DNA from 2 places in the Kitasatospora sp. NPDC054795 genome. Region 1 is predicted to be linked to the other one. Evidence: riboswitches for the same ligand, from Rfam matches in the RefSeq annotation. Region 1 holds a riboswitch; the other holds the start of a gene.
The links. Region 1 has a riboswitch for glycine ahead of gcvP (aminomethyl-transferring glycine dehydrogenase). Riboswitches for the same ligand answer to the same signal wherever they lie in the genome.

Region 1 (15,202 bases):
CAGGTGGCTGACCCAGCCGGCGCCCAGCCGCAGCCGGCCGGCCACCCGCCCGATCGTCTCCGCGTCGCCGACCGCCACCGAGACCCGCAGGTCCGGCCCGTACGCCTTGGCCGCCGAGCGCACCACCGCCCAGTTCCGGGTGCCGGGGCCGACCAGCGGGTGGTACGGCTGGTCGACCATGCCGTGCCCGTGGTCGTCCTCGATCAGCAGCACTCCGGGGTGCTCGGCCAGTACGGCCTTCAGCGCCTCGGCCCGCCGCGCGGTGAGCGCCGCCCCGGTCGGGTTCTGCGCCCGGCTGGTGACCACCACGGCCCGGACGCCCTCGGCCAGCGCGGCGGCCAGCGCCTCCGGCAGCGGGCCCTCGTCGTCCAGCCGGACGGGCACCTGCTTCAGGCCCAGCGCGGGCAGCAGGTCGAGCAGGCTGCCCCAGCCCGGGTCCTCGACGGCCACCGCGTCGCCGGGGCGCAGCCGGGCATCGAGGATCCGTTCGATGGTGTCCAGCGAGCCGGAGGCGACGGCGATCGGGCCGCCGGGCAGGCCGTCGGCCTCGAAGGAGGCGCGGGCGAGCGCGAGCAGCTGCGGGTCGACGTCGGCATGCCCGTACAGCACCGGGTCGGTGCGCGCGGCCTCGGCGGCGGCCGCGAGGGCCGGGGCGAGGTCGGGCAGCAGGGCCGGGTCGGGGTTTCCGGTGGACAGGTCGCGGGCGTGCGGCGGGACGGGGATGCGGATCTGGTCGCGCGGGGTGAGCGCGGGTCTGGGCAGGATGCGGCTGCCCTTGCGGCCGGCGGTCTCGATCACGCCGCGGTCGCGCAGCAGCCGGTAGGCCGCGGCGACGGTGTTGGGGTTGACGCCCAGTTCGGTGGCGAGGTCGCGCAGCGGGGGCAGGGCGGTTCCGGGGGCGAGTCGCCCGCTGCTCACGCCCTGCTCGACGTGGGCCGCGATTTCGCTGGCGCGTCGCCCCTTCAGCGGATAGTCTCCTAGCACAAAGCAAATTATGCACTAGTACGTAGAGGATGTCATGTCAGCCACCCCGGAAGGGTCGCCCAGCTACTCCCGCACCGCCAGGACCACCCCCACCCGCTACCGGGACCGGGCCACCTGGGAGCAGGAGGCGATCCACGCCATCCTCGACAGTGCCTACATCTGCCACCTCGGCTTCGTGGTCGACGGCGCCCCCGTGGTGCTGCCGACGATCTTCGCCCGGGTCGGCGGCCGGCTCTACGTCCACGGCTCCACCGGCAGCCGTCCGATGCGCAACGCCTCCGGCGAGCAGGGCATGCCGGTCTGCGTCACCGTCACCCAGGTCGACGCGCTGGTGCTGACCAAGTCCGCGTTCAACCACTCGGTGAACTTCCGCTCGGTGGTCGCCCACGGCACCGCGCACCAGGTCACCGACCCCGAGGAGCTGGACGTCGCACTCGCCGCCCTGGTCGACCACGCGATACCGGGGCGCTCCGCCGAGGTCCGTCCGGCCAATGCCAAGGAGCTCGCCGCCACCGCCGTCCTCCGGCTGGAGCTGGACGAGGTCTCGGCCAAGACCCGCGAGGACGGCGCCGACGACGACCCGGAGGACGCCGACCTGCCCTACTGGTCCGGCCTGATCCCGGTCACCGCGGTGCACGGCACCCCCGAGCCGCACCCCGGCACCACCGTCCCGCTCCCCGCGCACCTGCGCGGCTACCCCCGCTGACGGGAGGCGCACCCGTGCTGATCAGATCCTGGGACCGCGGCGACGAGGCCGAGTGGCGGGCCTGGCTCGCCGAGGGCCGCGACTTCGGCCTGCTCGCCGCCAACGGCGGCCCCGGCGAGGGCCCCGTGCTGGTCCCGACCCACTTCCTGCTGGACGTCGAACACGGCGAGATCCTGCTCCACCTCGCCGCGCCCAACCCGCTGCTGGCCGCCGTCCGGGCCGACCCGAAGGTCACCCTCGCGGTCACCGACGGCTACGCCTTCGCGCCGGGCCACTGGCGCGGCGCACCGGGCACACCGACCAGCTACTACGCCTCGGTCCACTTCCACTGCACCGCCGAGGTGGTGGAGTCCGCGGCCGGCAAGGCGGAGATCCTCAACCGCCAGCTGGCGCACTTCCAGCCGGAGACGCCGGAGGTCCGGGTGGTGCCCGGCGAGGGCGAGTTGGCCCGGCAACTGCCCGGGCTGCGCGCGCTCCGGCTGACCGTCGACGAGGTGCGGGCCAAGTTCAAGTACGACGACAAGAAGCCGGCCGAGGCACAGTACGCGATCGCCGACCGGCTCGCCGAGCGTGCCGACGGCCCGGGGCGCGGCCGGGACCAGTACGCCGCCGCCCGCGCCCAGTTGCTCCGCCGTCACCGGCGGCGCACCGACGGGCCGCGCACCGCACCGCAGGGCCCCGCCGGCCCCCTGGGCAACGCCCCGCGCTCCGACCTCCCGCGCACCACCGGACGGCGCACCGACGGGCCGCACGCCACCGGCTGACCCCGGATCACCCGGTCGGCCGCCAACTCGGGCAGGTCGGCCGCCGCGCTGCTCGAATGTGAGACGAGCCCTGCCCACTCGGCGTCGGAGCGGGCCCGTCGACCCCCGGGAGCGCGAGTGTCCTCAGTCAACAGCCAACGGGCGGCCGGCGAGGCCCACCTCGGCCACGTGGTGTTCATCTCGGCGGCCGCCGCCATGGGCGGCTTCCTGTTCGGCTACGACAGCGCGGTGATCAACGGTGCCGTGACGGGCATCCAGAAGCACTTCGCGGTGGGCCACGGCACCACCGCCTTCGTGGTGGCCATCGCCCTGCTCGGCTCGGCCCTGGGGGCGGTGCTCGCCGGCCGGCTCGCCGACCACCTCGGCCGGGTCCGCACGATGCTGCTGGCCGCCGCGCTGTTCGCGGCCAGCGGCATCGGCTCGATGTTCCCGCCGAACATCGAGACCCTCGCCGCCTGGCGCGTGGTCGGCGGCATCGCGATCGGCATCGCCTCGGTGATCGCCCCCACCTACATCGCCGAGGTCGCCCCGACCGCCTACCGCGGCCGGCTCGCCTCCTTCCAGCAGATGGCGATCGTGCTCGGCATCACCGTCTCCCAGCTCGCCAACTGGGCGCTCAACCAGGCCGCCGGCGGCGAGTCCACCAACCACCTCGGCGGCATCCAGGCCTGGCAGTGGATGCTCGGTGTCGAGGCCATCCCGGCCCTGGTGTACGGGCTGATGGCGCTCGCCATCCCGGAGTCGCCTCGCTTCCTGATCGCCGACCACCGCGAGGAGCAGGCCCGCAAGGTGCTGGCGGAGGTCGAGGGCGAGGGCGTGGACCTGGACGCCCGGGTGGCGGAGATCCGCTCGGTGCTGGAGTCCGCCCACAAGCCCCGGCTCAAGGACCTGCTCGGCGGCCGCTTCGGCCTGCTGCCGATCGTCTGGGTCGGCATCGGCGCCTCGGTGTTCCAGCAGTTCGTCGGCATCAACGTGATCTTCTACTACTCGTCCTTCCTGTGGCAGTCGGTCGGCATCAACGAGTCCAACTCGCTGCTGATCAGCCTCTCCACCTCGATCATCAACGTGATCGGCACGGTGATCGCGATGGCCCTGGTGGACCGGATCGGCCGCAAGCCGCTCGCCCTGGCCGGCTCGATCGGCATGGCGGCCGCGCTGGGCACCGCCGCCTGGGCGTTCTCCTACCGGGAGGGCACCGGCAGCACCGCCACCCTGGACAACACCCACGCCACCGTCGCCCTGATCGCGGCGCACGTCTTCGTGCTCTGCTTCGCCTTTTCCTGGGGCGTGGTGGTCTGGGTCCTGCTCGGCGAGATGTTCCCCAACCGGATCCGCGCGCTGGCCCTGTCCGTCGCCGCCTCGGCGCAGTGGATCGCCAACTGGGCGATCACCGTCAGCTTCCCGGACCTCGCCGACTGGAACCTCTCGGCGACGTACGTCATCTATGCGGCCTTCGCCCTGCTCTCCGTCCCGTTCGTGGTCTTCTGCATCAAGGAGACCAAGGGCCGTGCCCTCGAGGAGATGGGCTGACCCGGCCCGCCCCGCCGAACACCCGCCGCACGCGGCCCGACCCACCGAGAGGAAGCCATGCCTGACGAGGGCGGCTCCCGGCAGAACGTGACCTTCCCGAGCAACGGCCGCACCGCGCACGGCTACCTGGCCCGCCCGCCGCAGGGGGTCGGGCCGGGCCTGGTGGTGGTGCAGGAGTGGTGGGGGCTCACCTCGCACATCGCCGACGTGGCCGACCGCTTCGCCGCCGAGGGGTTCACCGTCCTGGCCCCCGACCTGTTCGGCGGCGCCACCACCCACGACGGTGCCGAGGCCGCCCGGTTCAAGCGCGAGCTCCCGGTCGACCGGGCGGTGGAGGACCTGGCCGGGGCCGTCGACCACCTGCTCGCCCTGGACGGCGTGGTCGGCGACGCGGTCGGCGTGGTCGGCTTCTGCATGGGCGGCGGCTTCGCCCTGCTGCTGGCCGCCCGGGCCGGCGACAAGGTGGCCGCCGTGGTCCCGTTCTACGGCCTGCCGCCCGATCCGGACTTCGACTACCGCGGACTGACCGCCCATGTGCTCGGCCACTTCGGCGAGTTGGACGGCTCGATCCCGATGGCCGCGGTGGACGAGGCGGCGATCCGGATCGGCGAGGCCACCGACGTCCGCCCGGAGATCCACTTCTACCCGGCCGGGCACGCCTTCATGAACGACGAGAACCTGATCGGCACCCACGACCCGCTCCAGGCCCGGATCGCCTGGCGCCGGACCCTCACCTTCCTCTGGGGCCACCTCGGCTGAGGGGGCCACCTCGGCCGATGGGACCCTCGGCCGAAACCCCGCGCTCCGGGCGTCCGGGCGGGTAAACCGGATGGACACCCGTACAGCCCCACGGCATAGTCTCCGGGTGCCGACCCCACTCCCGTCCCCACGCCGCTTCGCCTGGGCGAGCCGTAACTTCCGCGTCCAGACCGCCGCCACCGTGATCAGCGGCCTCGGCAACGCCGGCGCCCCCATCGCCACCGCCTTCGCCGTGCTCGGCACCGGCGGCACCACCACCGAGGTCGGCTACGTCACCGCCGCCCGGCTGGTGCCCACCGTGCTGCTCATGGTGGTCGGCGGCACCCTCGCCGACCGGCTGCCGCGCCACCTGATCATGGTCGCCGCCAACGTGTTCAGCGGGGTCTCCCAGGCCGTCCTGGCCGCCCTGGTGCTGACCGGGGAGGTCCGGCTCTGGCAGATGCTGGCGCTCTCCGCGGCCGGCGGGGCCGGCTACGCCCTCTACTCCCCCGCCTCCGGCGGCATGATCATGCAGGCCGTCCCGCAGGAGCACGCCGCCCGCGCCTTCGCGGTCTTCCGGATGGGCCTCAACGCCTCCCAGATCGGCGGTGCCGCCCTCGGCGGCGCCCTCACCGCCGCCGTCGGCCCCGGCTGGGTGCTCGCGCTGGACGCGCTGTGCTTCCTGGCCGCCGCCGTCCTCCGCTTCTTCCTGGAGCCGGAGCAGGGCCCCGCATCGACCGGCAGCAGCATGCTGCGCGATCTGCGCGAGGGCTGGCGGGAGTTCGCCTCCCGCCGCTGGCTCTGGGTGATCGTGCTCCAGTTCTCCGTGCTGGTCGCCTGCATCAACGCGGTGGAGTCGGTGTACGGGCCGACCGCCGCCAAGGAGCGGCTCGGCGGCGCGGGCGCCTGGGGCCTGGCGATGTCCGCCTACGGCGTCGGCCTGGTGGCCGCCGGCGTGTTGATGACCCGCTGGCGGCCCCGCCGGATCCTGCTGGTCGGCAACTGGGGGGTCTTCCTGTTCGGCGTGCCCGCCGTGGCCCTCGCCGCCGAGGTGCCGCTGCCGCTGCTGGTCGTCGCGATGTTCCTGTCCGGCGTCGGCGTCACCGTCTTCAGCGTCAACTGGATGGTCGCGCTCCAGCAGGAGATACCCGAGGAGATGTTCTCCCGGGTGTCCGCTTACGACGAACTCGGCTCCTACTCGCTGGCCCCGGTCGGCACGGCGCTGGCCGGCCCCGCGGCCGTGGCGCTCGGCCTGTCCGGCGCGCTCTGGGCGTGCGCCGTCGCCTGTCTGGTGCTCAGCGCGGTCGTCCTGCTGGACCCGCAGGTCCGCAGGCTGAGCCGTCGGAGCACGTCGGACGCACCGGTGCCCGTCGGCGAGCCCGCGCCCACCCCGTGAGCGCCCCGTGCGCCCCGGGTGCGCCCGCCCGCGGGCAACCGGAGGTGTGCGAGGGTCGTCCGAACAGGCAGGAAACACCACCGCATCCGAGGGGCCACCGGTGCCGAAGCCACTGCTGTTCCTGGACGTCGACGGCGTCCTGAACCCGGTCTGCCCGCACCCGGACGCCGGGTTCGACGCCCACACCCTGTTCGGCTACACCGTCCTGCTGTCCGCCCGGCACGGCGCCTGGCTGCGCGAGCTCGCCGGAACGTACGACCTGGTCTGGGCCACCACCTGGGAGGAGCACGCCAACACCCACATCGCCCCCGCGGTCGGCCTGGACCCGCTCCCCGTGGTCACCTTCACCGGCTACGTCCCGCAGCCCGGCGACCCGCGCGTCCCGCTGATGGAGCTGTTCTCCGCCGCCAAGTGGGCCCCGCTGCTGCGCTACGCCGACGGCCGACCGTTCGCCTGGGTGGACGACGTCATCCCGCCGCGGCTGGTCCGCCGCTCCCAGTGGCGCCGGGACCGCCTGCTGCTGCCCATCGATCCCGGCCAGGGCCTGGAACGCCGGCACGTCGACCGGCTGCTCGCCCGTCCGCCGCGCGGCCAGGCGCTCTCGCTCAAGGGGTCGGAAGCCAGGTGACGTGCCCGGCCAGCAGGGCGTACCCGACGAAGGCCACGGTGTCGATCAGCGCGTGCGCCACCACCAGCGGCATCACCCGCCCCCAGCGCCGGTACAGCAGGCAGAACACCACGCCCATCACCATGTTGCCGATCAGCCCGCCGACCCCCTGGTACAGGTGGTACGAGCCGCGCAGCACCGAACTCGCCGCCACCGCGGCGGGCCACGACCACCCCAACTGCCCCACCCGGCGCAGCAGGTAGCCGAGGACGACGACCTCCTCCAGGACGGCGTTCTGCCAGGCCGACAGCAGCAGCACCGGTACCCGCCACCACACGTCCGGCAGCCCGGACGGCGCCACCGTGAGGTTGTACCCGGCCGCCTGCGAGGCCAGGTAGAGCGCCAGCCCCGACCCGCCGATCGCGGCCGCGACGGCGGCGCCCCGACCCAGGTCGCGCAGCTTCTGCCCGAGGTCGAAGCCCAGCGCCCGCAGCGCGACGCCCTCGCGCACCAGCAGGTAGCCGACCAGCACCACCGGCATCAGCCCGCGCCCGATGTAGTACAGCTGCCAGACGAGGTCCAGCCAGGGCCGCCCGGGCGCCCGCGAGCCGTTCAGCGTGGCGACCTGCTGGCCGAGCTCGAGCGGTTCGGTGAGCGAGCCGGTGAAGCTGATCAGCGCGCTGATCCCGCTGGCCCCGAGGGAGAGGCCGAGGACGATCAGCAGTTCCGCGCCGAGCAGCCGACGGGTGGGCTTCGCGGTCTCCGGCGCGGTCGGGACGGTGGTCACGGGGGCTCCAGCGGAGGGGCGGTCGCTCCGGCCGTCGGCCGACCGCCGGAGCGATCATCCTGACACAACCCCCGGAACGCCCCGGCGGGGAGGCGGGTTCCGGGGGATCAGCCCACCGGCCAGGTGTGCACCGGCTCCCCGCCGCGCATGTGTTCGGCGTAGCGCCTGGTCATCGCCGCGAGCGCGGCCGGCCGGTCCATCCCGTACTGCTCGCGCAGCCGGTGGAAGGTCGCGACCTGCCAGGACGCGCCGTTGGCGCGGCGCAGGCAGCGCTGCTCGATGATGCCCAGGTAGCGGTCCCGGTCTGCGGGCTCCACGCCCCACTCGTCGAGGCCCTGGTGGGCCATCGGCAGCAGCTCGTTCAGCACCAGGTCGACGGCGGACACGGTCTGCAGCCCGCCGCCGCGCCCGGCCCGCCCGGAGCGCGGCCACTGGAACACCGCGTCGATGCCGTACCGGGCGCCCTGCTGGAAGTTCTCGTCCGCCCGTTCGAACGGGAGCCGGGTCCAGATCGGCCGGGGCTGCTCGGCGAGCACCCGCACCAGCCCGTAGTAGAAGGCGGCGTTGGCCAGTGTGTCGGCCACCGTGGGCCCGGCCGGCAGGGCCCGGTTCTCCACCCGCAGGTGCGCCACCCCGCCCGCGATGTCGTACACCGGGCGGTTCCAGCGGTAGATGGTGCCGTTGTGCAGCCGCATCTCGGCGAGCCTGGGCGCGCCGCCGGAGGCCAGCACCTTCAGCGGGTCCTCGTCGTCGCAGATCGGCAGCAGCGCGGGGAAGTACCGCAGGTTCTCCTCGAACAGGTCGTACGCCGAGTCCACCCAGCGCTCGCCGAACCAGGTGATGGGGCGCACGCCCTGCGCCTTGAGCTCCGCCGTACGGGTGTCGCAGGCCTGCTGGAAGAGCACCGGACGGGTCTCCCGCCACAGCTCCCGCCCGAACAGGAACGGCGAGTTGGCGCCGAGCGCGAGCTGCGGCCCGCAGATCGCCTGGGCCGCGTTCCACACCGAGGAGAACCGCTCCGGGGTCACCTGGAGGTGCAGCTGGAGCGAGGTGGCGGCGGCCTCGGCCACCATGGTGATCGACTCCAGCTGGAGGCGCTCGACCCCCTCGATGTCCAGGGCGATGTCCTCGCCGCGGGCGGCCAGGATCTGGTCGCTGAGCAGGCTGTACCGCTGGTTGTGGCTCATCGCGTCGAGCCCGGTGTGGGCGTGTTCCAGGGTCGGCAGGATGCCCACCATGACGATCCGGGCGCCCGCCTCGGCCGCCCGCCGGTCGGCGTAGCGCAGCCCGGTGTCGATCTCCTCGCGCAGTTCCTCGAAGACGTGCCCGCAGAGCCGGTGCGGCGTGATGTTGACCTCGATGTTGAAACGGCCCAGTTCGGTCTGGAAGTCGCTGGAGCCGATCGCGCTCAGCACCTGCGCGTTGTTCATGGCCGGCAGGCCCTGCTCGTCGGCCAGGTTGAGCTCGATCTCCAGGCCCATCACCGCCCGCGGCCGGTCGAAGCGGTCCTCGCGGAGCATCCGTCCGAGCGCTTCGAGACACGCGTGGAGCTTGCGCCGGTACAGCTGCCGGTCCGCCAGTTCCGCACGAGTCGCCACGACCTTCTCGCCCACGGTCCCCTCCTCCAGAGCCACCCCGTCGAGCACCCGGTCGACCGACCGTGCAAGCAGCATGCCCACCTCGAAGATCGATACCCGAATGCGCTTACTGGCTTGCATTGCAAGGCATCTGATGGAAAATCAGAAGAACTGTAGACTTGCCCGGCACCACAGCCTGTGATAAACAGATCACCCTGTGCATCTGTTCGAATTGGTACAGCGCTCCGGCCGGTCCGCCTCGCCCCGAAGGCCCTCGTCGACGGCGGCGACCGCGCCGGCACCGCGATCCTGCACAACCGGACACGGCCGGGCCCCCGTCACCGAAGACGCGTCGCCCGCCACGCCGGTATGCCGCACTCGCACGCCGATCTCGCTTGGAGAGGCGGACCCCGCCATGACTCTGCAACCCCCCCAGCCCCCGCCGAGCGCACTGCGCGCCGTCCTGGGCGCGCTCGACTCGGAGACCGCGCTGCGCCAGCCCGCCGCCGCAGCACTGCGTCATCCGACCGGCCCGCTGCTCCCCGCCCACCCTCTCGCGGTGCACGTCCTGACCGGCGGGCGCCCGGAGCTCCCGGCCGCCCGCCGCACCGGCTGGCGCTTCCTGATCAAGGACGGCGCCGAGGTGGCCGCCGCCGCCGAGGTGGTGCAGAGCACCGAGGGCCACACCTTCTCCCACTTCACCGCGGGCCCCTACCTCGACTCGACGGTCCGGGCGCTGCGCGAGGCCTGGCAGCTCGCCCAGACCTCCCGGACCCGCCAACAGCCCCGGCTGCTGACCTTCCCCGGCCAGTACGCCACGGCGCTGTGGCTGCACAGCCCCGACGGCGACCCGGCCGCCGACCTGCTGATCCCGCTGGCCCCGGCCCCGCTCGGCGTCACCGCGCACCGCGCCCGCCCGGCCGCCGAACTGCTGCCGCTGCTCGCCCGCACCCCGCTCGCCAGGCCGCTGCTGCTCGGCTCCTCCTGACCCACCGACGCCCCCTCGGGCCGCCGGGCCCACCCGCCCGGCGGCCCGAGGCCGTACCCGCGCGCCCGCACGGCGCCCCGCGGTCCCCGGCCCCGCCGGCACACCCGCCCCCGCGACTCCTCACCCGAACGGCGACCACCCGTCCGGGTCATCCGGCATGGCCTCATCGGGCCATGCCCCGACTGACCCGCTGGTGCGCCTTTTCCCGTCGGCCCCACCTGAACGGGTGATCTCTACCCGGGAGTTGTGGCGCATGTCACGAAATCCCTGCGCGCGGGTCCCGGGATGCCGACACTGGGAACCAGCGTGGAAGGACCCCCTGTCCTACCCACTTGAACGCCGGTCCACACTAGGCCGGCGTGCGGACAGGATCCGACCACCGCGGCGGTTCCGGACGGCACGGCCTCCGGCGACCGCACCACGGGGAGGATCGCAGAGCGAAGCGAGGGTACGCGTATGTGCCAGCACCGTCCTGAGTGCCCATCGGCCGAGTCCGAGGACCGCGAGGCGGCCGCGTCGGTGGCCCGTCATCCGGAGCAGGGCTGGAGCCTGCTCTGCAACGGCGTCGTCCTGTTCGAGGACACCGGAGAGCTGCTGCCCGACGGCCGGGTGATCGCCCCGCGCCGCCCCGTCGCCCACGCGGCCTGACCACCCGTACGGCCGTACGGCGGGGGCAGCCGCCGACTCGACGGCACCACGGGCAGGGCCCCGGCGGAAACTCCGCCGGGGCCCTGTCGTGCGGGTCGGACCTCCAGGGGCCCGGTCCGGTCAGACGCCGTACTCGTCCAGCGGCGGGCAGGAGCAGACCAGGTTGCGGTCGCCGTACGCGCCGTCGATCCGGCTCACCGGCGGCCAGTACTTGTCCGCCGGGTTCACGCCGGCCGGGAAGACCGCCTCCTGCCGCGAGTAGCCGTGCGCCCAGTCGCCGGCCAGCGTGGCGGCGGTGTGCGGGGCGTTGCGCAGCGGGTTGTCGTCGGCCGCCCACTCGCCCGAGCCGACCTTGTCGATCTCGGCCCGGATGGTGATCATCGCGTCGCAGAACCGGTCGATCTCGTACAGGTCCTCGGACTCGGTCGGCTCGATCATCAGCGTGCCGGCCACCGGGAAGGACATCGTCGGCGCGTGGAAGCCGTAGTCGATCAGGCGCTTGGCGATGTCGTCCACCGTCACGCCCGTCTCCTTGGTCAGCGGGCGCAGGTCGATGATGCACTCGTGCGCGACCAGCCCGCCCGGGCCGGTGTAGAGCACCGGGAAGTGCGGCGCCAGGCGCTTGGCGATGTAGTTGGCGTTCAGCACCGCGACCTGGGTCGCGCGCTTGAGGCCCTCGCCGCCCATCAGCCGGACGTACGCCCAGGAGATCGGCAGGATGGCCGCCGAGCCCCACGGCGCGGCCGAGATCGGGCCCACGCCGGTGGCCGGGCCGGCCTCCGCCTGCAGCGGGTGGTTCGGCAGGTACGGCGCCAGGTGGGCGCGCACCGCGACCGGGCCGACGCCCGGGCCGCCGCCGCCGTGCGGGATGCAGAAGGTCTTGTGCAGGTTCAGGTGGGAGACGTCCGCGCCGAACTTGCCCGGCTTGGCGAGGCCGACCAGAGCGTTCAGGTTGGCGCCGTCCACGTACACCTGGCCGCCGGCCTCGTGCACCAGGGCGCAGATGTCGGTGATCTGGGTCTCGTACACGCCGTGGGTGGACGGGTAGGTGACCATCAGCACCGACAGGTTGTCGCGGTGCTGCTCGATCTTGGCCTTCAGGTCCTCGACGTCCACGTCGCCGTCGACCAGGGTCTTCACCACGACCACCCGCATGCCGGCCATCACGGCGGAGGCCGCGTTGGTGCCGTGCGCGGAGGACGGGATCAGGCAGACGTCACGCTGGGTGTCACCGTTGGCGTGGTGGTAGGCGCGGACGGCCAGCAGGCCGGCCAGCTCGCCCTGCGAGCCGGCGTTCGGCTGGATCGAGACGGCGTCGTAGCCGGTCACCTCGACCAGCTGCTGCTCCAGCTGGCGGATCAGGGTGAGGTAGCCCTGGGCCTGGTCGATCGGCGCGAAGGGGTGCAGCTGGCCGAACTCCGGCCAGGTCACCGCCTCCATCTCGGTGGTCGCGTTGAGCTTCATGGTGCAGGAGCCCAGCGGGATCATGCCGCGGTCCAGCGCGTAGTCCCGGTCCGACAGGCGGCGCAGGTAGCGCAGCATGGCGGTCTCCGAGCGGTGGCTGTGGAAGACCGGGTGGGTCAGGTACTCGTCCTCGCGCAGCAGCGCGGCGGGCAGCGCGTCGGCGGTCTCGGGGACCTCGACCGGCTCGACGCCGAACGCGGCCCAGACGCCGGCCAGGTGCTCGCGGGTGGTGGTCTCGTCGGTGGAGACGGAGATCCGGTCCGCGCCGTCCTGGAACACGTTGATGCCGTTGGCACGGGCGGCGGCGGCGATCTCGGCGGCGCGGCCCGGGACGACGGCGGTGACGGTGTCGAAGAACTCGCCGTGCAGCAGCTCGACGCCGCCGGCCCGCAGGCCCTCGGCGAGGGCGGCGGCGTAGCGGTGGGTGCGGCGGGCGATGTCGGCCAGGCCGTCGGGGCCGTGGTAGACGGCGTACATCGAGGCCATCACGGCGAGCAGCACCTGGGCGGTGCAGATGTTGCTGGTGGCCTTCTCGCGGCGGATGTGCTGCTCGCGGGTCTGCAGCGCCAGGCGGTAGGCGCGGTTGCCGTCGACGTCGACGGAGACGCCGACCAGGCGGCCGGGCAGCGAGCGGGCGTACTCGGCGCGCACCGACAGGTAGCCGGCGTGCGGGCCGCCGAAGCCCATCGGCACGCCGAAGCGCTGCGAGGTGCCGCAGGCGATGTCGGCGCCCAGCGAGCCCGGGGACTTGAGCAGGGTCAGCGCGAGCAGGTCGGCGGCGACGGCGACGATCGCGCCCAGGCCGTGCGCCTGCTCGATCACCGGGGTGAGGTCGCGGACCACGCCGGTGGCACCCGGGTACTGGAGCAGCACGCCGAAGACGCCGCGCTCGGCGATCTCGGCCGGGATGCCCTCGGACAGGTCGGCGACGACGACCTCGACGCCGGTCGGCACGGCGCGGGTGTTGATCACCGCGACGGTCTGCGGCAGGGTCTCGGCGTCGACCAGGAAGACGCCGCCCTTGACCTTGGTGACGCGGCGGGCCAGCGCCATCGCCTCGGCGGCCGCGGTGCCCTCGTCCAGCAGGGAGGAGCCGGAGGTCGGCAGGCCGGTCAGGTCGGAGACCAGGGTCTGGAAGTTCAGCAGCGCCTCAAGGCGCCCCTGCGAGATCTCCGGCTGGTACGGGGTGTAGGCGGTGTACCAGGCCGGGTTCTCCATGACGTTGCGCAGGATCACCGGCGGGGTGAAGGTGCCGTAGTAGCCCAGGCCGATCATCGGCTGGAGCACCTGGTTGCGGCCGGCCAGCTCGCGCAGTTCGGCGAGGACCTGGGCCTCGGACCGGCCCGTGGGCAGGTCCAGGGCGGTGATGGAGCGGATCGCCTCGGGCACCGCGGTCCCGGCGAGCTCGTCCAGCGAGCCGTAGCCGACGGACGCCAGCATCTTCTCCTGCGCGGCGGCGTCGGGGCCGATGTGGCGGTTCTCGAAGGGGCTGGCCAGCTCAAGCTCGGTGAGGGTCGAGGCGCCGGTGGGGCGTCCCGCGTTCGGCTGGGCGTTCATGGTGGTCGAGGCCTCCTGGTCACGGACCGGCGGGGGTACGCACGCCGGCCGGCCCCACCGCTGCGGGCAGCGGACGAGCCTGGGCGCGCGGACCCAACAGGCCTCCCCCTCTGTCATCGGGACCTGAGAGCTTCACCCGCACGGAGCACTGTGGGCGCTCCGCCGGCTTGCACCGTCGGTGAGGGTGGTGATCGCCGGCTTCCGTGCCGACGCTCCTGCCCTGCTTTCCAGAGTGACCTACCCCACACGGTACGGATGCCTGAGAGATTCCGGGGAGGAGTTGCTCCTTCGGCGCTCCGACCAGCGGTTTTCGTGATCGGAGACTCTCCCGAGCGGGCTCTGCGGTCGCCGCCCAGGGTACCAGCGGGAGGCCCCCCGATCACGGGTGTGTCTGGTCACTGGAGGTCTACGCGCGTCCCCCGGACGGTCCAGTGCCAACCCCGTACGGCGCACGCGGGGTCGCGATCGTCCGATTCATGGCTTTTGGTGTGAAGTGGCGGACGGAATCGGGTGCTCCGGCCGCCTTCCTGCGGGAGTTCCGCAGGTTCAGCGCGCGGGAGGAAAGAAGTGCAGACGGACATCGACCCCCGGGACCTCATCGGCCACAAAGCCGTCGACCGCAACGGAGACAAGATCGGCACGGTCGACGAGGTCTACCTGGACGACGCCACCGGCCGGCCCGGGTGGGCCGCGGTCCGGACCGGCATCTTCGGCCGGGACGCCTTCGTCCCGCTGACCACGAGCGAGTTCGCCGGCGACGAGCTCCGGGTGCCGTACGACAAGTCGCTGGTGAAGGAGTCGCCGGACTTCGGCGTCGGCCAGCACCTGTCCCCCGCCCAGGAGCTCCAGCTCTACCGCTACTACGGCCTCGACACCCCGATGGACAGCCGCCCGAACGGCGAGAACGGGAGCCGGCCCAGGCAGCCCGACCTCGACTTCGGCACCACGGCGGCGGCCGCCGCCACGACGACCGCGGCGGCCCCGGCCAAGTCGCTCACCTTCCACACCCCCGAGCGGTCACCCGAGCGGTCGCCCGAGCACTCCCCCGAGCCCGCACCGGCCAGGCCCCCCGTTGCCGCAGCCCCCGTTGCCGCCGACACCACCAGGACCGCCCCGGAGGCCGACATGCGGACCCTCAGCACCCCCGCGGCCCCCATGGCCCCCCCGCCGGCCGGGCCCGGCTTCGCCGCACCCGCCGCCGCCGCCGCCCCCGCCGCCCCCGTCGTGGAGCCGAAGCCGCAGCCCGCCGCCACGCCCGTCCCCACGCGAGCCCCGGTGGCCACCGCGGCCGCGACCGTCACCGCCGCCGCGAACGCCGACGCCTCCTCGTCCGCCCCCAGCAGCCCGGTCGAGATCACCTGCCGGGAGGAGCGACTGGAGATCACCACCGAGTGGCACACCCTCGGCACCGCGAAGCTGCGCAAGTACGTGACGACCGAACAGGTGGAGCGCCGCA
Region 2 (15,202 bases), on a different contig from region 1:
GAAGAGGCGGCACGCGGGGAGCCGTCCTGGTACGTGGTGGACCTGCTGATCGACGGAATTCGTTACACCTACGGGTTCAGCGTGGACGACGAGCAGGTGGTCGACGAGTGGCTGCACAGTTTCCCCCACGGCAGGAAGCGCAAGATCTTCGAGCGTTCGGCCGACGGGTTGGAGATCGGCGACTCGCAGCACCGGCGGGAGCTGGAGCTGGTCGAGAACATCACCGAGCCCAACGTCCTCTTCATGTCCCTCGCCGCCCGCTCCCGGCAGGACGACTTCCGCCCGGTGTACGACTGGTTCGCCCGAAGTCTCCAGTGCAGCCGGCGGCTACTGGGTGTGGGCGGCACCGGTACGGTGCGAATCCTTGAGAACCCGGACCGGCACCCGGAATTCATCGGGCTGTTGCGTGCCGCGGATCTCGGGATCGCCGAATGCGGCACGGAGCGCGTGCTGGTCGATGAGGAAGAGCTGCGAAAGCGCTACGGTGCGCGCATTCCGCAGTGGCGGTTGGCAGACCTCGAAGAGCACGGGCCGCGCGAGGTCATGCGCCCATGGATAGGACATCGTGGGCGCGACGGGATCGTCAGGATGGACGTGTCCGAGGAGTCAGAGGGCACGCGGGCTCTGCTGCGGCAAGCACCCCTCATCATGGGGGCGCTCCGCCGAGGTGGGACCTTCGTGGTGGATGAGATCGATTCGAGTCTCCACCCGATCCTGACCGCGCGCCTTATCGGTCTCTTCCAGGAGTCCGCGACCAATCCGAACGGCGCCCAGCTGATCTTCACCTCGCACGACGCCAGCCTGCTCGGCCGAACCGACGGTGAGGACGTCCTGCGGCGGGACCAGGTCTGGTTCGTGGAGAAGAACGAACACGGTGAGACCGAGCTGTTCGCCCTCGCCGACTTCAAGCCGCGCCAGGAGGAGAACCGCGAGCGGCGGTATCTCAGTGGGAGTTACGGCGGCGTTCCGTACATCGACGACGATTTTGCCAGCGCCGTGGCGGCGCGGGGGGACGATGATGGCAAGGGCGGCGAAGCCGAGCGGACGCAAGCGTCCCTGTTTTGACACAGCACTGACCAGGCGGGCGGGACACCGGGAGTCGAAGCAGAGGCTTCTGGTGGTCTGTGGCGCGGAGGTAACCGAACGCGACTGCCTCCAGGGGCTGAAGTCGAGTGCTCGAAATTCCGCGGTCTCCGTGAAGATAGCCGAGCATCCGAAGTCGCCCTCCCAGGTCGTCGACCGTGCCGAGTTCCTGCGTGACCAGGCCGATGGCGAGTACGACGAGGTGTGGTGCGTGCTCGACGTCGACGAATTCCCCAACCTGGGGCAGGTCGTGGCCGAGGCGCGGAAGAAGAACATCGAGGTGGCGTTCTCCAATCCGTGCTTCGAGGTGTGGCTTCTGCTGCATTTCACGGAGTACCGCCGCCCGGCCCGTTCGTTCAGGGAACTCCTGCCAGTCCTGGAGAGAACCTTCCCGTCCGGATACAACAAGGTCGGCATGCAGTTCGACGTCTACGAGCCGCATTGGCGACTGGCAGCGAGCCGGGCGAAGAAACTGGCCGAACTCGGGACGGAGCACGAGGTCAATCCGTCCACCGGCATGTGGAAGCTCGCGCTCGCCATCGGAGGTGGCGAGGCTCAGCCGTGACGGAGAACGGTGCTGACGACTCGCACAGCCGTCCGGTCTTGCGCGAGAAGTCGGGCGGGCCGACTTCTCACGCAGCGCGGCCCGCCGACGACCGCCGGGGTCAGGAGATCGAGAAGCCCATCCGGTTCACCACCGGGGTCATCGGCACGTACATCACCTGCGCGTAGCAGGTCGTCGGGTGCGCCGTGGAGCCGGCCGGGCAGCCGACCTCCGACCGGGCGGCCACGATCACGCCGCGGGCCTCCATGTCGCCGTTCGGGCCGGACGGGTTCGCCACTGCCGGGCCGCCGCTGTCGCCCTTCGCGGCGATCGCCCGGCGGTCGCCGCCCTTCGACTCCGCGACGTCCACCGGCTTGATCCTCGTGCCCTCGTCGTTCGTCGTCTCCACGTCGACCCGCTTGATCTGCACGTCGCACTTCCACCCCGACTGGGCACCGCTGAGGCAGATCAGGTCCCCGACGTTGTTCCGCCCGGCGCCGTACGTGTGCCGGGACGAGCCGCCCCTGTCCGACCAGGCGCCGTCGTAGAACCGGCCGCCGCCGCTCCCGTTGATCGCGATCATGCCGACGTCCAGGCCGTCCCCGACCGAGGACAGGTCGCCGATGTAGCTCCCGGTGCCGTTGTAGTACCGGCCGCCGCCGCAGTGCGCGGCGGTCAGTACCACCTTCGTCCCGCCCTTCCAGCCGCTGAACGCCGTCGAGCAGAACGACGCCTTTCCGGTGCTGACCTCGGCACCCGCGTAGTGCGGCGCGCTGTCGGAGTGCCGGCTGCCGGACAGTGCGACCGGGGTCTCCTCGACGCCGGCCGTCACCGGCATCCCGGCGATCTCGGCGGCCTGCCGGGAGTACGCCTGCACTGCCGTGTCACCGCCGGTCAGCTGCTTCGCCTTCGCCCGCGCGTACGTGATCGCGATGGCGGCGCCGTCCTCCTGCGGGCCGATCGACGTCCACGCGTCGCGCGCCACGGCGGCGGTGAACCGGTCGATCGCGGCGCGCATCTCGGCGCGGGAGTACGGGCTCCGGTGGACGTCGACGGTGTAGCCGGGGCCGGCGCTCGCGGCGTTCGCGTCGAGCAGGGAGCGGACCTCGGCCGGGGCCTCGCCCTTCCAGTAGATGTCGGCGTGCCGGTTCGCCGGGTCGATCACCGTCCCGGCATAGCCGACGGCCGCCGGATCCCCGGACTCCACCCAGTCCTGCACCGGGTCCGTCATGCGGTGGATCAGCTGCTGGGCCTGCGGGTCGCGGAGCACCGGCAGGCTGACGGACAGGTACGGCTCGTCCTGAACGGTGTCGACGGCGACCAGGCCGGAGGCGACCACGGTGGTCAGGACCAGGGACAACGCGAGGCGGGAGCGGCGCACGGGCGGGTCCTTCCGGCATGTGTCGATGGGTCGATACTCAGCGTAGGGGTGGATGAACGGTCCGCTACGTCCGGACGTCGCGGCCCGGGCCGGCAGTCGGTGCACGCGTGCGGCGACGCGCCCCCGGGAGGGGCGGGGCGGCGTCCCGGGGGCGGGTGGGGCGCCTGCGCCCCAGGCCCGGTCCGGTGGCGGCCGCGCAGGAAGTCGGGCCTGTCGACTTCCTGCGCGACTTCCTGCGCGGGTTCCTGTGCGGGCGGATAGCATCGGGCCCGTGAACCCGTACTGGCACGTCGTGCTGCCACCGCTCAGCGCCTGATCGGGCGCGCGCTTCGGTGGCTTGACCCTGCGACCCCGGCCCGGCCCGATGGCGGCCGCCGTGGGCCGACGGCGTGCGCCCGTTCTCGGAACCAGTTCCCCCGACGGTTTTCGACGACGGAAGTCCACGACTGTGCCGAATCGTTTGTCCTCGCCCGCCCGTTCCCTTCCCACGGCTCCCCGCCGCACCCGCCCGCGCGGTGGCGCGGGGCCGATCCTGATCGCCGCCGTCCTCTGGGGCACCACCGGGACGGCCGGTTCGCTGGCGCCCGACGGGGCCCCGGCGGCGGGGATCGGGGCCGCCGGGCTGGTGCTCGGCGGGCTGCTGCTGCTCCTTACCGACCGCGCCGCCCGCGTGCTGCCCCGGGAGTGCGGGCCGCGCGAACGCTGGCTGCTCGCCGCCGGCGCGGTCGCGGTGGCCGGGTATCCGGTCACCTTCTACCCGGCGGTCGGCCGTACGGGCGTGGCGGTGGCCACCGTGATCGCGCTCGGCAGCGCGCCGGTGTTCACCGGGCTGCTCGGGTGGCTCACCCGGCAGGGGCGGCCGGGCGGGCGGTGGGCCGGGGCCACGGCGCTGGCCATGCTCGGCTGCGCGCTCCTGGTGCTGGGCCCCGAACTCGCCGGGGGCGGTGGGGCGGTGGACCCGCTGGGGGTGCTGCTGGCGGCGCTCTCGGGACTCTCGTACGCCGGGTACTCGCTGATCGGCGGGCGGCTGATCACGGCCGGACACCCCTCCGGCGGGGTGATGGGCGCGATGTTCGGCGGTGGCGCGCTGATCGTGCTGCCGGTACTGCTCGCGGGCGACCTGGAGTGGCTCGCCTCGGCGCGCGGGGCGGGCGTGGTGCTGCACCTCGCGGTGGTCACCACCTTCCTCGCGTACTGGCTGTTCGGCCGCGGCCTGCGGCACACCACCGCCCAGACCGCCACCACCCTGACCCTCGCCGAACCGGCCGTCGCCGCGGTACTCGGAGTGGCCGCCCTGGGCGAGCGCCTGCCGGCGCTCTCCTGGTGCGGCCTCGCCGTCCTCGCCGCCGGCCTGGCCTTCCTGGCGCTCCCGGGACGGCGGTAGGCCCGACGCCCCTGCACGGGAAGTCGGCCGGGCCGACTTCCCGTGCGGCAGCGGCGAGTTCGCGGAAGCCGGTTGCCGTCGATGGTCCCGTCTGTTGGGCTTGCGGGCGGAGGGCCCGACCGAGGCCGCCGACTTCCTTGCCGTACGAGGGGAATCCCGTCATGCCCGACAACGCCACCGGCCCGCTCGACCTGCTCGCCCGCTACCGGCGGGCGATGCTCGACCTGGACGCGGACGCCCTGGCCGACCTCTACGCGGAGGACGGGGTGCACGAGTTCCCGTTCCTGTTCCCCGGGGTGCCCGAGCGGTACCGGGGACGGGAGGAGATCCGGGCCGGGTACCGCGCGATCTGGGGCCCGAGCGCGGCGCGGCCGCGGGAGATCCGGGGGGTGGCCGTCCACCCGGGGGCCGATCCGGAGGTGCTCACCGTCGAGCAGCAGGTGGTCGGGACGCACGCCGGCACCGGCGAGCCGTTCACCGTGCCGGGCCTGCTGGTGATGCGGGCCCGGGGCGGGCTGCTGGTGCACGTCCGGGACTACATGGACGGCCTGGGCGTGGCCCGTGCGATGGGGCGGCTGGGTGCCGTCGCCGCCCGGCTGGAGGCCGGGGAGTAGGGCGTCGGCCCGGCCGGCCTCCGGTGCGGGCCGGTCAGAGGGCGAAGTGGGCGGCGATGCCGTCGAGGACGCAGTCGAGGCCGGTCTCGAACTGCCAGTCGGGGTCGTCCTTGCGGGTGGCGGTGTGGAGGTAGCGCCGGTAGTTGGGGTAGCGGCCGGTGCCCATCAGCCAGGTCATCCGGGGGGCGAGGCCGGCCCGGGTCTGGTCGCCGTCGGACCAGCCGCGTTCGCGGCGCAGGGCGTTCAGGGTGACCTCGGTGGTGACCGAGCCGTGGACGTAGCCGGTGACGGTGCGGAACACCGCCATGGTGGTGTCGGCGTCCAGGCCGTGTTCGGCCAGGGCGGCGAACGCGTGCTCGGGGACGGCGAGTTGGTGGGGGCTGAGGGAGAACGGGGTGGCCGTCCGGACGGTCCACGGGTGGGCCAGATGCATGGCCCGCAGGTTGAGGGCCAGGGCGCGCATGGTGTCCCGCCAGCCCTCGGCGGGGGTGCCCAGCGGGAGCCGGCCGTAGACGAAGTCGACCATCAGCTCGATGAGCTCGTCCTTGCCGGAGACGTACCGGTAGGCGGCCATCGGGGCGACGCCGAGTTCGGCGGCGAGCCGGCGCATGGTGACGGCCTCCAGGCCCTCGGCATCGGCGACGGCGACGGCGGCCTCGGCGATCCGCTGCGGGGTCAGGGTGGTGCGCGGTGCGGGGGCCGGGCGGGCCAGGCGCTCCCAGAGCGAGACCGGGGGCCTGTCGCCGCCGGTGGGGGTGTCCCCGGCTGGGGTCTGCTGAGCGGGCACGGGGCGGGCTCCTTCCGACTGGGGTCGGGCCCACCGTAGCACTCCGCGTGTACGGCGTATCCACAGTGGACGACGTACGCGCCGATGTGTACGTTGTATCCGACAGATACGCCGTACACATCAGTTGTCCCGGAGGGGGATTCCCATGTCCACGGAGCAGAGCCTGACGGAGCAGCACCTGAAGGAGCGGCACCTGAAGGTCGCCGTCCTCGTCGGCAGCACCCGCGAGGGCCGCTTCGGCCCGGTGGTCACCGACTGGCTGCTCGGCCACCTGGAGGCCCACGGCGACCTGACCGCCGACCGGATCGACCTGGTGGAGACCCCACTGCCCACCACCTTCCCGTCCTTCGGCGGCGAACTTCCGCCGGGCGAAGCCGAGTTGCTGGCCGCCGTGTCGCCCCGACTGGAAGCGGCCGACGCCTTCGTGATCGTCACGCCCGAGTACAACCACAGCTTCCCGGCCCCACTGAAGAACGCCATCGACTGGCACAACCGGGAGTGGCACGGCAAGCCGGTCGCCTTCGTCTCGTACGGCGGCCTGTCCGGGGGCCTGCGGGCCGTCGAACAGCTCCGGGTGGTGCTGGCCGAGCTGAACGCCGCGACGATCCGCAACACGGTCAGCTTCCACGGCGCCGGCCAGCGCTTCGACGCCGACGGCAAGGCGATCGACCCGGCCGCCGACGCCGCCGCCAAGACCATGCTCGACCAGCTCGTCTGGTGGGCCCAGGCGCTGCGGGACGCCCGCCGGGCCCGCCCGTTCGCGGCCTGAGCCGGGGCAGGGGGCGGAGACCATGGCCATGGAACCGGTCGAGGGCCAGGCCGAGAGGCAGTCCGAGAGGCAGTCCGAGGAGCGGCCCAAGCCGCCGTTGCTCGGTGTTGTCGGGCTGATGCTCGGCATCTTCCTCTCGGCCCTCGACGGGCAGATCATCGGCACCGCGCTGCCGACCGTCGTCGGCGACCTCGGCGGACTGGAGCACCTCTCCTGGGCGGTCACCGCCTACCTGCTGACCTCCGCCGCGGCCACCCCGCTCTGGGGCCGGCTCGGCGACCTGTACGGGCGCAAGGGCGCCTACCAGTGGGCGGTGGTGGTGTTCCTGGCGGGCTCGGTGCTGGCCGGACTCGCCCAGGACATGGGGCAGTTGATCGCCTTCCGGGGCCTCCAGGGGATCGGCGCTGGCGGGCTGATGGTCGGCGCGCTCTCGGTGATCGGGGTGCTCGTCCCCGCCTCCGACCGGGCGCGGGTGCAGTCGGTGGTCGGCGTGCTGATGCCGATCGCCTTCGTCGGCGGACCGCTGCTCGGCGGCTTCCTCACCGAACGGCTGAGCTGGCGCTGGGCCTTCTACGTCAACCTGCCGGTCGGGCTGGTCGCGCTGCTCGCGGTCGGCGTCGGGGTGCGGCTGCGGACCGAGCGGGTGCGCGCCCCGTTCGACCGGGCCGGGGTCGTCCTGCTGACCACCGGCATCCTCGCGCTCACCCTGGTCAGCAGCTGGGGCGGCGCCGCCTACTCCTGGACCTCCCCGGTGCTCCTCGGCACGGCGCTGGTGGCGCTGGTCGCGCTGGGCTGGTTCGTCCGGACCGAACTGCGCGCCCCCGGGCCGCTGATCCCGCCCGCGCTGTTCCGCGACCGCAACTTCACGGTGGCGCAGGTGCTCGGCTTCCTCGCCGGCGCGGTGATGATCGCCCTGGTCGGCTACCTGCCGCTCTACCTGCAACTGGCCCGGGGCGCCTCACCCACCGCCGGCGGCCTGCTCCTGCTGCCGCTGATGCTCGGCATGATGGGCACCCAGCTGGTGACGGCGCGGCTGATGGGCCGGCCGGGCGGCGAGCGGCGCTACCCGCTGCTGGGCGGCGCGCTCACCCTGGTCGGCGGCGCACTGCTGCTGCTCCTGCGCACCGACACCCCGATCGCCCTGGCCGCGGCCCTCACGGCCGTTGCCGGGATCGGCCTTGGCCTGGTGATGCAGAGCACCCTGCTGACCTCGATGGGGGCCGTGCCGCCCCAGGACATGGGCGCGGCGATGGGCGTGGTGACGCTGCTGCGGAGCATCGGCGGCTCGCTCGGCATGGCGGCGCTCGGCGCGGTCTACACGGCGCGGCTCACGGACTCCCTCACGGAGCGCCTCGGGTCCGCCGAGGCCGGCCGGCTCACCGGCGGCGGGCTGACCCCGTCATCCCTCGACGGCCTCCCGGCGGAGGTCCGCGACGCCGTCGGGGCGGCGGTCACCGGCGGCCTGCACGGCACGGTCGTGGGCGGTGTCCTGTTGGCGGCCGCGGCGACGGCCCTCGCCTGCCTGGTCCGCCCGAGCCGGGCCCAGCAGCCGGCCGGAGCCGGAACCCGGGCCGATGCCCCGGCCGATGCCCCGGCCGATGCCCCGGCCGATGCCCGGGCCGATGCCCGGGCCGATGCCCGGGCCGATGCCCGGGCCGATGCCCGGGCCGATGCCCCGGCCGATGCCCCGGCCGAAGCCCGGGCGGAGACGAAGGCCTGAGGCGTTACGAGGCACGCGAAACGGCCCCCGGCGGAGCAGGACTCCGCCGGGGGCCGTCAGGCTGTCGGGATCAGCGGGTGATCAGCACTCGATGACGTTCACGGCGAGGCCGCCGCGCGAGGTCTCCTTGTACTTGATCTTCATGTCGGCCCCGGTCTCCTTCATCGTCTTGATCGCCTTGTCCAGCGAGACGTGGTGCCGTCCGTCGCCGCGCAGGGCCATCCGGGCCGCGGTGACGGCCTTGACGGACGCCATGCCGTTGCGCTCGATGCAGGGGATCTGGACCAGGCCGCCGACCGGGTCGCAGGTGAGGCCGAGGTTGTGCTCGATGCCGATCTCGGCGGCGTTCTCGACCTGCTCGGGGGTGCCGCCGAGGACCTCGGCGAGGCCGCCCGCGGCCATCGAGCAGGCGGAGCCGACCTCGCCCTGGCAGCCGACCTCGGCGCCGGAGATGGAGGCGTTCTCCTTGAAGAGCATGCCGATGGCGCCGGCCGCGAGCAGGAAGCGGACGATGCCGTCGTCGTCGGCGCCCGGGATGAAGTTCAGGTAGTAGTGCAGGACGGCCGGGATGATCCCGGCGGCGCCGTTGGTCGGCGCGGTGACCACCCGGCGTCCGGAGGCGTTCTCCTCGTTGACGGCCATCGCGTAGAGGGTCACCCACTCCATCGCGTTGGCCGGCCCGATGCCCTCGGCGCGCAGCGCACGGGCGCCGGACGCGGCCCGGCGGCGGACCTTCAGCCCGCCCGGCAGGATGCCCTCGCGGGACATGCCGGCCCGCACGCACTCCTGCATCACGGACCAGATCTCCAGCAGACCGGTCCGGATCTCCTCCTCGCTGCGCCAGGCCTTCTCGTTCTCCAGCATCAGGCCGGAGATCGACAGGCCGGTCTCCCGGCTGAGCCGCAGCAGCTCGTCACCGGTGCGGAAGGGGTACTTCAGCGCGGTGTCGTCGGGCTTGACCCGGTCCGCGCCGATCGCGTCCTCGTCCACGACGAAGCCGCCGCCGACCGAGTAGTAGGTCTTCTCCAGCAGGGTTGAGCCGTCCGCCGCGTACGCCCACAGGGTCATGCCGTTGGCGTGGTACGGCAGCGAGCGGCGGCGGTGCAGGACCAGCTGGGTGTCCGGGTCGAAGTCGATGGTGTGCTCGCCGACCAGGTTGATCCGCTTCTCGGCGATGATCCGCTCGACGTCCTTGTCGGCCTGGTCGACGTCGATGGTGCGGGGCGAGGCGTTCTCCAGGCCCAGCAGGACGGCCTTCGGGGTGCCGTGGCCGTGGCCGGTGGCGCCGAGCGAGCCGTACAGCTCGGCGCGCACCCCCGTCACCCCGTCCAGGAGGCCTTCGGAGCGCAGTCGGCGGGCGAACATCCGGGCGGCGCGCATCGGGCCCACGGTGTGGGAGCTCGACGGGCCGATGCCGATGGAGAAGAGGTCGAAGACGCTGATGGCCACGGGGGACGTCCTTGTCTGGTCTCGTGGAAGGACTTGCGGGCAGGGAGGGGCCGACACGGGACGGGGCACCGCGCGCACTGTCCAGTGTGCGCGGTGCCCCGGGGTGCCAGGTACGCCGGAGGGGTGAGGCCGGTCACCCCGCCCGAACGATCACCGGAGTGATCAGAGGTTCGGGTACAGCGGGTACTTGTCGGCCAGGGCGCTGACCCGGGCCTTCAGTGCGGTGGCGACGGTCTCGTCGAAGGCGGGCTTGAGCGCCTCGGCGATGATGTCGGCGACCTCGCGGAAGTCCTCGGCCTGGAAGCCGCGGGTGGCCAGGGCCGGGGTGCCGATGCGCAGGCCCGAGGTGACCATCGGCGGGCGCGGGTCGTTCGGGATGGCGTTGCGGTTGACGGTGATGCCGACCTCGTGGAGACGGTCCTCGGCCTGCTGGCCGTCGAGCTGGCTGTTGCGCAGGTCGACCAGGACCAGGTGGACGTCGGTGCCACCGGAGAGCACGCTGGCGCCGGCCTCGGCCACATCGGCCTGGAGCAGGCGCTCGGCGAGGATGCGGGCGCCGTCCAGGGTGCGCTGCTGGCGCTCCTTGAACTCCTCCGAGGCCGCGACCTTGAAGGCGACGGCCTTGCCGGCGATCACGTGCTCCAGCGGGCCGCCCTGCTGGCCGGGGAAGACCGCGGAGTTGATCTTCTTGGCGTACTCGGCCTTGGACAGGATGACGCCGCCGCGCGGGCCGCCCAGGGTCTTGTGGGTGGTGGTGGTGACCACGTCCGCGTACGGCACCGGGTTCGGGTGCAGCCCGGCGGCCACCAGGCCGGCGAAGTGCGCCATGTCCACCATGAGCAGCGCGCCGACCTCGTCGGCGATCCGGCGGAACGCGGCGAAGTCGAGCTGGCGCGGGTAGGCCGACCAGCCGGCGATGATCAGCTTCGGCTGGTGCTCCTTGGCGAGGCGCTCGACCTCGGCCATGTCGACCTGGCCGGTCTTCTCGTCCACGTGGTACGCGGCCACGTTGTAGAGCTTGCCGGAGAAGTTGATCTTCATGCCGTGGGTCAGGTGACCGCCGTGGGCCAGGCTCAGGCCCAGGATGGTGTCACCCGGCTGGATCAGCGCGAACATCGCGGCGGCGTTGGCCTGCGCGCCGGAGTGCGGCTGGACGTTGGCGTGCTCGGCGCCGAACAGTGCCTTGATGCGGTCGATCGCGATCTGCTCGACCACGTCGACGTGCTCGCAGCCGCCGTAGTAGCGGCGGCCGGGGTAGCCCTCCGCGTACTTGTTGGTCAGCACCGAGCCCTGGGCCTCCATGACCGCCACCGGGGCGAAGTTCTCGGAGGCGATCATCTCCAGGGTGGTCTGCTGGCGGTGCAGCTCGGCGTCGACCGCGGCGGCGATCTCCGGGTCGAGGGCGTGCAGGGACTGGTTGAGAACCGTCATGGTGTGGTCTTCCCGGGAGGAGGAGGGAAAGGGGCCGGGGCGGGGCGGACCGCCGTGCGCGGCCCGTCCCGTCGGGTGGCTCAGCCCTGGGGGTTGATGAGCGCGTCGTACTCGTCGGCGCTGAGCAGCTCGTCGGTGGCCTCGACGCGCACCTTGAACAGCCAGGCGTTCCCGAACGGGTCCGCGTTCACGGAGGCCGGGTCGTCGATGACGTCCTGGTTGATGTCGGTGACCTCGCCGGTCACCGGGGAGTACAGGTCGCTGACCGACTTGGTGGACTCCAGCTCGCCACAGGTCTCGCCGGCGGTCACGGTGTCGCCGACCTCGGGCAGCTGCACGTAGACGATGTCACCGAGGGCGGTGGCGGCGTGCTCCGTGATGCCGACCGTGGAGACACCGTCCGCGGCCGCGGTCAGCCACTCGTGCTCCTTGGTGTACTGCAGGTGCTGGGGGTTGCTCATGGCGTCATTCTCCAGGATGGGAAGCGGGTACGACGAAGCGGGCCGCCGCGCGGACGGCCGCGACGTGCGCAAACGGAAAAACGGGGGTCTCGGCGAAGGCTCAGCGGGCGCGCTTGTAGAACGGCAGCGCCACGACCTGGACGGGCTCGTGCTTGCCGCGCACGTCCACCGCGACGGTGCTGCCGGGGGCGGCGTGGGCGGCGTCGACGTAGGCCATCGCGATCGGCTTGCCCAGGGTCGGGGACGGCGCGCCGGAGGTGATCCGGCCGATCGGCTCGCCCTCGGTGGAGACCACGGTGTACTCGGCGCGCGGAACCCGCTTGCCCTCGGAGACCAGGCCGACCAACACCTTCGGCGGGTTGGTCTCGGCCGCCGCGGCGGCCTGCTCCAGCGCCTTGCGGCCGATGAAGGCGCCCTCGTTGGTGGTCTTGTCGAAGCGGACGACCCGGCCCAGGCCGGCGTCGAACGGGGTGAGGTCGGTGGACAGCTCGTGCCCGTACAGCGGCATGCCGGCCTCCAGGCGCAGCGTGTCGCGGCAGGACAGGCCGCACGGGATCAGGCCGTGGCCCTCGCCCGCGGCGGTCAGCGCCTGCCAGACCGCCTCGGCGTCGGCCGGCCGGCAGAAGATCTCGAAGCCGTCCTCACCGGTGTAGCCGGTGCGGGCGAGCAGCACGTCGCGGTCGGCCACCCGGGCCGGGAGGATCGCGTAGTACTTCAGGCCGGGCAGGTCGGCGTCGGTGGTCTTCGCCAGGATGCCGGTGGCCTCCGGGCCCTGGACGGCGATCAGCGCGTAGGTGTCGCGGTCGTCGGTGACGACGGCGTCGAAGCCCTTGGCGCGGGCGATCAGCTCGTCGAGGACCAGCTGGGCGTTGGAGGCGTTGGCGACGACCAGGAAGGCGTCCTCGCGCAGGCGGTAGACGATCAGGTCGTCCAGGATGCCGCCGTCCTCGGCGCAGATCATGGTGTAGCGGGCGCGCAGCACGCCCAACGCGGAGACGAAGCCGACCAGCGCGTGGTCCAGCATCTCGCCCGCCTGCGGGCCGGTGACGGTGATCTCGCCCATGTGCGAGAGGTCGAACAGACCGGCCTGGGTGCGGACCGCGAGGTGCTCCTCGCGCTCGCTGCCGTAGCGCAGCGGCATGTCCCAGCCGGCGAAGTCGGTCATGGTCGCGCCGAGGGCGCGGTGCAGCGCGTCGAGCGCGGTCAGGCGGAGGGACGACATGGCCAGGAACTCCTCGGTCGGGGCACTCAGGGGTGCACGCGCCGGACCGGACCCGGTGGGGGCCGACCCTGCGCGCGGGCATGCGGCGGCGTGGGTCTCCCCATCTGTCGTCGAACCTGAGAGCTTCACCGCCCGCCGCCCGCAGCTGTTTCCAGCTTGGGGGACAGCATGACGGCTTGCACCGTGGGTGGGCGCACGACAGGGCCGGGCGCCGCTTTCCAGATGTGCCTAACCCGTGCGGTAGGGGTGCCTGAGAGATTCCGGGGAGGACTTGCTCCTTCGGCGCCGGCTGTACCTGAACGGCACTCCGGGCTCTCCCGCGCGGGTTCGAGCGGCCGGTATGGAGTTGTGGGGGCCCGCGGCGCATGCCGTCGGACGGGCACATCATGGCACGTCCGGGACGGAGAGGGGAGAGGGGACCCGGTCACACCGCGCGCCATCCGGACGCCGGCCCGCGCGGCACCCGGACGCGGGCCCGGGACGGCACCCGGGACCGGGGCCCGCGGGGCACCCGAACACGAGCCCTAAAGGGGAGGGCCCGGGGGCCTAGACTGCTGCGCGTCGGCGCAGCAGAGGGCGGCCGAGCGGCAGAGGGCGGGATCGGCGGCGCATGGGGTACCCGGTGGAGCAGCAGCAGGGGTGGGGCGGACCGCAGGAGGCGCCGGCGGGCGGTTCCTGGCCGGCCAACGAGCTGGAGCAGGTGCTGACCGCGGCCCTGGGCGACCCGGGCGCGACGCCGAGGGTGATCGAGGTGCTGGCGCGCAGCCAGGTGTGGGTGCCGCTGCCGGCCGGGGCCGATCCGCAGGGGCAGGCGCTGGACCTGCCGACCGTCGAGCTGGGCGGCGATCCGTACGTGCCGGTGTTCTCCTCGCAGGAGGTGTTCCTCCAGCAGGCGCCGGGGATGGCCTTCGCGGTGGCGCCGGTGTGGGAGTTCGCCCGCGGGCTGCCGCTGGGCGTGGGCATCGCGGTGAACCCGGACGCGGCCGTGGGCATCCCGGTGCCGCCGCAGGGGGTCGCCGAACTGCGCCGCGGTCCGCGCGGGGACCGCTGGGAGGCCGCCGACGACGCCACGGCGCCGACCGGTGGCCGGGTGGCGCTGCGCGAGCCGGTGCCGGGCGAGGACCCGGAGCACTTCCTGGCCGCCTGCCGGGGCGAACTGTCGGCGCTGCCGGGAGTGTTGACCGCCCGCAGGGCACTGGCCAGCATCGAGGGCGAGCCGACCGTGATGTTCGTGGGCGTCCAGCTGGACCCGGCGGTACCGGCCGATCCGGCCGCGGTGAACGACGCGCTCGGCCGAGCGCTGGGAACCGCGCCGCTGCCCGGCGGCGTCCACCTCGTACTGCTCGACCTCGCCGACGACCCGGTGGTCGAGTGGCTGCTCACCCGGGTACAGCCGTTCTATTCGCGGGGCTGAGCGGGGTTCGTATCAAAGGCACGTCGCCGTGGCGGTGGCCGGTGCAGCGCCATAGGGTGCGTGCAGACGGCCGACGGGCCGGCGGGTTGAGGGAAAGAGGCGCGGCGAGGTGGGCGCATGAGTGCGGGAACGGGAGCGGGCGGTGTGCCGGGGCCCTGGGGCCAGGCACCGGCCGGGCGCCCGGGAGCTGATCCCGGCGCGTTGGAGCGCGCCCTGCGCGACGTCGCGCCGGAGCGCTACGACGCGTACGAGCGGCTGCTGCACGCGCTGGCGGACGGCCAGGTCTGGATGCTGCTGTGGCACGGCACGCCGGGCAGCCCGGACGCCCAGTACGGGAACATGGAGATCAGCGGCCACGGCTACGCGCCGGCCGTCACCTCGTCCGAGCAGCTGACCGCCTCCGGCTGGGCGCGGGCCCACGAGGTCATCTCCGGCCGGGAGATCGCGGCCTCGCTCTACCGCACCCGTTGGGGCCTGTGGCTCAACCCGCACGCGCCCGGTGGCGGCGTCGGCGTGCCCTGGGCGGACCTGCGGCGGGTCGCCGCGGGCCTGGACCGGCTGCCGGCCGGGCCGTTGAAGCTGAGCGAGCCGCAGCTGAACGCCCAGCCGTTCTTCGCGTTGCTGGAGCGGCAGGCCGCCGAGGTGCGCGCGGTGCGGGCCCTGCGCCGGGCCTGGGTGGAGCCCGCGGCGGGGGAGCCGTACCTGGCCATCGGCCTCGACCTGTACGAGAGTTCGCCGCCCGCGGTGGAGGCGGTGCGGGCGCTGATGCAGCGCGCGATCGCGGTGGCCCCGGAGGGGCTCGCGGTGTCGACGGTGGCGATGTCGGACGAGTACGACCCGGTGGCGCTGTGGATGCGCGCCAACGCGCGGCCGTTCTTCGACCGGGAGGCGGGCCGCCCGCCGACCGGTCCGTACCCGCCGGTGCCCCCGCCGCCGTACCCGG

Region 2: linked by a shared signal. The riboswitch ahead of gcvT (glycine cleavage system aminomethyltransferase GcvT) and the one ahead of gcvP (aminomethyl-transferring glycine dehydrogenase) in region 1 are both predicted to bind glycine.

Annotation. Positions count from the first base shown of each region.
Region 1 is NZ_JBSHAP010000080.1:12,089-27,290, forward strand. It holds gene ACWGJO_RS26270 (aminotransferase class I/II-fold pyridoxal phosphate-dependent enzyme) at 1-984, opposite strand, end outside; gene ACWGJO_RS26275 (pyridoxamine 5'-phosphate oxidase family protein) at 1,019-1,690, shown strand; gene ACWGJO_RS26280 (FMN-binding negative transcriptional regulator) at 1,705-2,454, shown strand; gene ACWGJO_RS26285 (sugar porter family MFS transporter) at 2,572-3,984, shown strand; gene ACWGJO_RS26290 (dienelactone hydrolase family protein) at 4,042-4,743, shown strand; gene ACWGJO_RS26295 (MFS transporter) at 4,850-6,118, shown strand; gene ACWGJO_RS26300 (HAD domain-containing protein) at 6,219-6,746, shown strand; gene ACWGJO_RS26305 (CPBP family intramembrane glutamic endopeptidase) at 6,724-7,512, opposite strand; gene ACWGJO_RS26310 (glutamate--cysteine ligase) at 7,620-9,125, opposite strand; gene ACWGJO_RS26315 (hypothetical protein) at 9,505-10,077, shown strand; gene ACWGJO_RS26320 (DUF5999 family protein) at 10,534-10,725, shown strand; gene gcvP (aminomethyl-transferring glycine dehydrogenase) at 10,846-13,746, opposite strand; glycine riboswitch at 13,850-13,982, opposite strand; glycine riboswitch at 13,984-14,087, opposite strand; gene ACWGJO_RS26330 (PRC and DUF2382 domain-containing protein) at 14,314-15,202, shown strand, end outside.
Region 2 is NZ_JBSHAP010000004.1:124,945-140,146, forward strand. It holds gene ACWGJO_RS02765 (AAA family ATPase) at 1-1,065, shown strand, start outside; gene ACWGJO_RS02770 (RloB family protein) at 1,019-1,648, shown strand; gene ACWGJO_RS02775 (hypothetical protein) at 1,749-3,008, opposite strand; gene ACWGJO_RS02780 (DMT family transporter) at 3,457-4,392, shown strand; gene ACWGJO_RS02785 (nuclear transport factor 2 family protein) at 4,554-5,006, shown strand; gene ACWGJO_RS02790 (TetR/AcrR family transcriptional regulator) at 5,041-5,793, opposite strand; gene ACWGJO_RS02795 (NADPH-dependent FMN reductase) at 5,939-6,562, shown strand; gene ACWGJO_RS02800 (MDR family MFS transporter) at 6,585-8,282, shown strand; gene ACWGJO_RS02805 (L-serine ammonia-lyase) at 8,364-9,731, opposite strand; gene glyA (serine hydroxymethyltransferase) at 9,894-11,162, opposite strand; gene gcvH (glycine cleavage system protein GcvH) at 11,243-11,623, opposite strand; gene gcvT (glycine cleavage system aminomethyltransferase GcvT) at 11,724-12,845, opposite strand; glycine riboswitch at 13,074-13,175, opposite strand; gene ACWGJO_RS02825 (enhanced serine sensitivity protein SseB) at 13,456-14,259, shown strand; gene ACWGJO_RS02830 (enhanced serine sensitivity protein SseB C-terminal domain-containing protein) at 14,377-15,202, shown strand, end outside.